Regions from separate parts of the Shewanella sp. SM74 genome, predicted to be linked through region 2. Evidence: predicted binding sites of a transcription regulator. Region 2 holds the regulator's gene; the other holds the start of a gene.
What was found. The regulator MetJ, encoded in region 2, represses methionine synthesis genes. The targets are predictions, from matches to a motif close to TAGACGTCTAGACGTCTA.
Positions count from the first base shown of each region.

Region 1: metH (methionine synthase) is a predicted target of MetJ. The motif match lies at 1,943-1,960, and genes of this name have one in related genera.

Region 1 is NZ_JAKKRZ010000010.1:140,575-144,001, forward strand. Features, by position in the region: gene metH (methionine synthase) at 1-1,818, opposite strand, end outside; gene L5M49_RS12440 (histidine phosphatase family protein) at 2,081-2,806, shown strand; cobalamin riboswitch at 3,028-3,204, shown strand; gene L5M49_RS12445 (ABC transporter ATP-binding protein) at 3,304-3,427, shown strand, end outside.
Region 2 is NZ_JAKKRZ010000007.1:197,040-200,466, forward strand. Features, by position in the region: gene L5M49_RS09800 (bifunctional aspartate kinase/homoserine dehydrogenase II) at 1-324, opposite strand, end outside; gene metB (cystathionine gamma-synthase) at 336-1,499, opposite strand; gene metJ (met regulon transcriptional regulator MetJ) at 1,712-2,026, shown strand; gene L5M49_RS09815 (sulfite exporter TauE/SafE family protein) at 2,161-2,904, shown strand; gene nrfD (NrfD/PsrC family molybdoenzyme membrane anchor subunit) at 3,011-3,427, opposite strand, start outside.

The DNA.
Region 1 (3,427 bases), on a different contig from region 2:
GCCCATGTCCATGCCGACTTTGATGGCGTGGTACAGGAATACCGCGTGAATCGCTTCGCGCACGGGGTTGTTACCGCGGAACGAGAACGACACGTTCGACACGCCGCCCGAAATCATCGCGTGGGGCAGGGTGGCTTTAATCGCCTTAATGGCATCAATAAAATCGACGGCATAGTTGTCGTGTTCATCGATACCCGTGGCGATGGCAAAAATGTTCGGGTCGAAGATGATGTCTTCGGGCGGAAAGCCGACCTTATCGACCAGTACGCGATAGGCGCGGGTACAGATTTCGATTTTACGCGCTTTAGTGTCGGCCTGACCTTGCTCGTCGAATGCCATGATAATGGCCGCCGCGCCGTAGCGTTTCACTAAGGTGGCTTGCTCGATAAACTTGGCTTCGCCTTCTTTGAGGGAAATAGAGTTAACTATGCCCTTGCCTTGAATACATTTGAGGCCAGCTTCGATCACTTCCCACTTAGAGGAGTCGATCATAATAGGTACGCGACTGATGTCGGGCTCAGAGGCAATCAAGTTTAAAAACTTGTGCATGATCTCGGCGCCATCGAGCATGCCTTCGTCCATGTTGATGTCGATGATTTGCGCGCCGCTTTCGACCTGCTCGCGGGCGACATCGAGCGCCTGCTCAAACTTGCCTTCTTTGATCAGCTTTAAAAACTTGGCCGAACCTGTGACGTTGGTGCGCTCACCCACGTTAACGAACAGGGATTGGGCGTCGATAGTCAGTGGTTCCAAACCTGCCAAGCGGCAAGCTACCGGAATGTCTGGCAAAATACGTGGATCGTGACGGCTCACCGCTTCGCGGATCACGCGGATATGTTCAGGCGTACTACCACAACAACCACCGATAATATTGAGCATGCCTTCGCGCGCCCAATCTTCGATCACATTCGCCATATCTTCTGGGGTTTCATCGTAACCGCCAAACTCGTTCGGCAGGCCTGCATTCGGATGCGCCGACACATAACATTCGGCTATACGGGATAATTCTTCGACGTACGGGCGCAATTCTTTTGGCCCAAGTGCACAGTTAAGACCGATAGATAAGGGCTTGATATGGCGAAGGGAATTGTAAAAGGCTTCGGTCGTTTGGCCAGTCAGTGTGCGACCAGAGGCATCGGTAATGGTGCCCGAAATCATGATCGGCAATCTGTCTTTAGAATGCTGACCGAATAAGTCATCGAATACGGATTCAATCGCAAACAGCGCGGCTTTGGCGTTTAAGGTATCGAATATAGTCTCGACCATAATGATATCCGCGCCGCCCTCAATCAGTGCCTTAGTGGATTCTTTGTAAGCAGTCACTAACTCATCGAAGCTGACGTTGCGGTAGCCTGGGTCGTTCACATCAGGGCTAATCGAACACGTACGGTTAGTGGGGCCTAACACACCGGCGACATAGCGTGGAATGCCTGTGGCAGCAAAGGCTTCATCACAGGCTTCACGGGCGAGGCGCGCGCCGACTAAGTTAATTTCGGCGGACAGCGACTGCATGTCGTAGTCGGCCATGGCGATGGTGGTGGCGTTAAAGGTGTTGGTTTCAATGATGTGGGCACCGGCATTTAAGTAGTCGGTGTGAATTTGTTTGATGATGTGAGGCTGTGACAAGACCAAGAGGTCGTTGTTACCTTTGACATCCGTATGCCAATCTTTAAAGCGTTCGCCGCGATAGTCCTCTTCTTCCAGCTTGTAGCCTTGGATCATAGTGCCCATGGCACCGTCTAAGATCAGAATGCGCTCTGCAAGCTGTTTGCGAATGTCTGCCAATATCTGGCCGGCTTTGGTAGAGGGTATCGTCATAAATAGTTACCTTAAATACAGCTAAGTTAAGTCCAAAAATCGGCCATTGTTATGCTAAGTGCATTTTATTGTCGTCAGCCGACATTTTTTGAATACTTGTTCTTAAAAATTTGTTTTGGACATTTAAACGTATAGACGTCCATAATACGCGACTTATGATTGTCAGGGCAAGATGAAAGTCAAAGGCATTCGGAGCGAGAATCTAGAATTTAGGCCCTCGGCTTGAGTTCCTAGCATCTAGTCCCTAACTAAAAAGGCATATATGAAACAAGTTCGATTGTTATTGTTACGCCACGGTGAGTGTGAAGGCGGCGCGATCTTGCGGGGTCGTGTGGATGTGCCTTTAAGCAAAAAGGGTTGGCAACAAATGTCGGCAGCAGTTGAGTCACAGGCCAGCGTGTGCAGTGCGATTTACAGCTCGACTTCACGCCGCTGCGCCGATTTTGCCCACGCTTTTGCCGCCGAGCTGCACTCGACGGCGGCACGGATATCTGAGTCAAGGCCATTGCAGGCACAGTGTTTGTCGGGTTTACAGGAAATTGATTTTGGTGATTGGGACGGTTGTCGGCTCGATGAACTGTATCAACAAGAGGGCGAACGCTTAGCGGCGTATTGGCAAAACCCTTGGCAAAATCCGCCGCCCAATGGTGAAACTATGGCAAGTTTTGAGTCGCGGGTGAATGGGACGATTGACCAGATACTCGCCGCCGAGTTTGAACGATTGACCCTTGACTCACATAAAATGGGTAATGAAAACAGTGCCATTAATGAAACCGCTGATAATATGCCTGCCACTCAAGTGTGGGTCGTGACCCACGGCGGGGTGATCCGTCACTTAATGGCGCGTGCCTTAGGGGTTGAACGGGCGGTGGGGTTTTATAGTCAACTCGATTTACCCGTGGCGGCCGTGGTGAGCATTAATGTGCTGCAAGATGAACAGGGTGCCTGCTATTGGCGTTTAGATTGGCCGAGTGGGCGCAGGTGTTGAGGCCTTATTTCACGACCTAGGCGCTATGGTGTAGGCGTGATTGTTTGGCGAGAATAAGCTGACATGAAAATATTCTGATTTAAACAGCATTGCCTAATGGGATAGATGTAGGATAATGCTTTTCCCTGACGTTTGAACAAGATAGCGTATTACATGCGCAATGAGTGATAACGTCGCAGAAATAGGTGTTGGGAATAGACTCTCTTTGTTCGAATCGCTCCGTTGTTTTAATTCACAGTGGCGTTGTTAACAAAGAGCATATCAACCCAAACATAATAGGGAATCGGGGAGCTGCTTGTTAGTCAGCCCGAACTGTGCCCGCAACTGTGAGTAGTGAAAAAGATCTCGAATCTTATTCCCTACGAGTCAGGAGACCTGCCTATTTCTGTTATCGCTGCGTGCAGCCTTAGTTCTCGAGCGGGTGACTCGAGGGAGCAGATGACAATGTGCACAACCTTTTTTTATACAGGTTTGGACTCGATAGGAGCGCCGCTTAGGTGAAACTTTCCGCAATCCAAACTAACAGCCCCGTGAATGACACTAACCCATCATCGAGCCCGTCAGTCGCGCTCAATGTGAGTCATTTGAGCTGGTGTATCGATGGCAAAACCATACTTTCCG
Region 2 (3,427 bases):
CTCGTCTAAGGACAACAAGCTGATGAGTTGCGCTTTATCCGTGGCCAAACGCTCACGCAGATCGCGGGCTTGTTCATTCGACAACAACTGCTCAATCAACCCCTGTTGGTAGCTGATCAGCACTTGTAACTCTTCTTGCCATAGCTGACCCGCATCACGCAGCGCTAATAATTTATACAGGAAATTCGTGCTTTTACCCGCCGCAGAGACCACCACAAGATCATCACTATGACCGTGGGTTAACAGGATATGGGCGACTCGACGATAACAATCGGCATCCGCTAAACTGGAGCCACCAAATTTATGTAAGTGACAACGTGCCATCTATTATTCCTCTACTGACAAGCCGCAACGGCGGCTAATCCTGCTTGAATATCTGCAACTAAATCGGCGGCATCTTCAATACCCACCGATAGACGCAATAGGGTGTCCTTAATACCAGCCTCGAAGCGCGCCTGCGGCTCCATGGCTCTGTGGGTCATAGTGGCGGGCACTGCCACTAAACTTTCGACGCCACCTAAACTTTCCGCCACGCTAAATAAGCTGAGTGCACCTAAAAAGGCCACCACTTCGGCCTCGCCGCCTTTGAGTTCAAAACTCAGCATAGCGCCAAAGCCCTGTTGTTGCTTGGCCGCAATGGCGTGGCCTGGGTGATCCGCAAGCCCTGGGTAATAGACTTTACTCACCACAGGGCTTTGGGTTAATACCTCAATAATACGCTGGGCATTGGTTTGATGCTCGCGAATACGCACCGCTAAGGTACGCAGGCCGCGCAGGGTCAGATAACTGTCGAAGGCTGACCCCGTTAAGCCTAGAGTGTTCGACCACCAATGTAAGCTTTCGCCGATTTGCGCGTCTTTGGCGACCACTGCGCCGCCGACCACATCGCTGTGACCATTGATATATTTAGTGGTGGAGTGGATAACGATATCCGCGCCTAACAATAGGGGTTGTTGCAATATCGGCGATAAAAAGGTGTTATCAACCACCACCAGCGCGCCGACCTCATGGCTCACCTTAGCAATGGCTTCGATATCCACCACACGCAATAACGGGTTCGATGGGGTTTCGAGCCACACCATCTTAGGATTCTGCGCAATGGCGGCGGCTAACGCTTGGCTGTCGGTTTGGTCGACCACAATGAGCTTAAACTGGCCTTTCTTCGCCAAGTTGGTAAATAAACGGTAGGAACCACCATAGCAATCATGGGGCACAACTAATAGGTCATCGGGGCCGAGTAAGGTGGTCACTAAGGTGATGGCCGCCATGCCAGTGCAGGTCACTATACCAGTGGCGCCCTTTTCTAATTGGGCTAATGCTTCGCCTAAAATGCAGCGCGTTGGGTTGCCTGAACGACTGTAATCGAATTCGCGGGGATTTTTATGACCATCGAAGGCGTAATTAGTCGACAAATAAATCGGTGGCACAACTGCACCATATTGAGTATCGCTTTCGATACCCTGACGCACTGCCAGTGTGGCTAATTGACGCTCTGCCATGGGTGGACTCCTAAATTCGGTAGACTGATAGAGATGTCTGGACGTCTAAATGTACCTAAGCCCAACGCCATCGTCAATAGGCGTGAAGACGTTTAGACGTCTGAACATAAAGAAATCTGTTTGCAATCACAAAGAAATAGTAGCAATAATTTGACTGTTGTTTGTAAGGGTTTAAAATCTGCCCCGAATTTAGCGTTATAACAGGTGAGTCAATGACTGAATGGAATGGGGAATACATCAGCCCCTATGCTGAACATGGCAAGAAGAATGAACAAGTAAAAAAAATTACTGTGTCTATTCCGCTCAAAGTGCTTAAGGTCCTCACGGACGAACGTACTCGTCGTCAGGTCAATAATTTGCGTCACGCCACCAACAGCGAGCTGTTGTGTGAGGCATTTTTGCACGCCTACACTGGTCAGCCATTGCCCAACGATGAAGATCTGTCAAAAGACAACCCAGACAGCATTCCTGCCGAAGCCAAGTTGTTGATGGATCAAATGGGAATCGAGTGGGAAGACATGGAATAGCGACTCGTCGCTTTCAAAGTCATATCACAGTGCTCATCAATAGGGATCGTTAACGATCCCTTTTTGTTTATACCCAAGCGACTTCAAACTTTAAATTTCACTATCTTGAGGTGGTTTGGGATATAGGAAATCCTATGTTTTCTATGATAGATCCACAGACACTCGCCTTAGCCTCGCTGGTCGTGTTTCTGGGCGCCTTAACCCAAAGTCTGATTGGGTTTGGGCTTGCGGTTGTAGCCAGTCCTTTGCTGTATATCGTCGATCCACAACTCGTGCCAGCGCCTGTGATTGCTATGGGTTTCTCCATCGCCCTGCTGACCTTAGTGCGTGAACGCGGCCACTTAGAATTCAATGGCCTGCAATATGCGCTCCTAGGTCGCGTGCCCGGCGGTTTTATCGGCGCGAGTTTATTGCTGTTTGCGCCTCAGCCCATACTGGGTTTATCCATCGCCGCCATTGTGACTGTCGCAGTGATCCTCAGCCTATATAAATTCAGCCTGCCAGTGAATAAGAAAACCCTCTTCGGTGCGGGCGTGGTTTCAGGGATCTTCGGCAATATCGCCGCGATTGGTGGCCCGCCGATGGCGATTCTATTATCGGGCAAAGATGCCTCGCAGTTTCGCGCCGCCCTGTCGGCCTTCTTCATTTTTAGCTCCATGATTGCACTGATCATTTTAGCAATCACTGGCTTATTAGAATTAAAACATCTGTGGCTGTCGTTGATGCTGCTACCCTCAGTGATTTTAGGTTACTTAGTCGCAGGACGATTAGTGGGCCGTGTCGATAAAGAGAAGACAAAGATGGCGACGTTAGTCCTGTGCAGTATCAGCGCCTTAGTGCTAACGGTGAAGTCGGTTATCGAGTTATTACCCCAATAAGCGTCCCGCTTGTACTGGCAAACCTTCTCAAGATTCAAACAATAAAAAAGCACTGACATTGCCAGTGCTTTTTCTTTATCTATCAATACGTAAAGCAAGCTTACACTCAGCTTAAATAGCTTTGCCCTGCGTACACAATAAAGTGTCTTAAGGCGAGTACGCCCGTTAAGCTCGCACAAGCAACCATGATCATCGCGCCCTTAGTGTGGCGAGTCGCGGCGGGTAGCAGCATAAACAGCAATGGAATACCAAAGCCGATACCGACAACACCTATCCAGAACACGCTTGCCCATAGCCCAGACGTTAACGATGCTAAGGCCGCAGCTGCCGCGCCGCCCTTGAAGTACAAGGCGCAAAACAACATGAACAGGAATAGAATTTCAATCGCCATCACAGGCAATTCTAAACCGTGCATCTTCACTAAAGTTTTGTCGTGGCTGTCAGTCTTAAACATCAGCAACGCCAGTACCGCATTTGCCGCAGCGCCCGCCGATAGACCTGACACTAAAAACAGCGCAGGCAG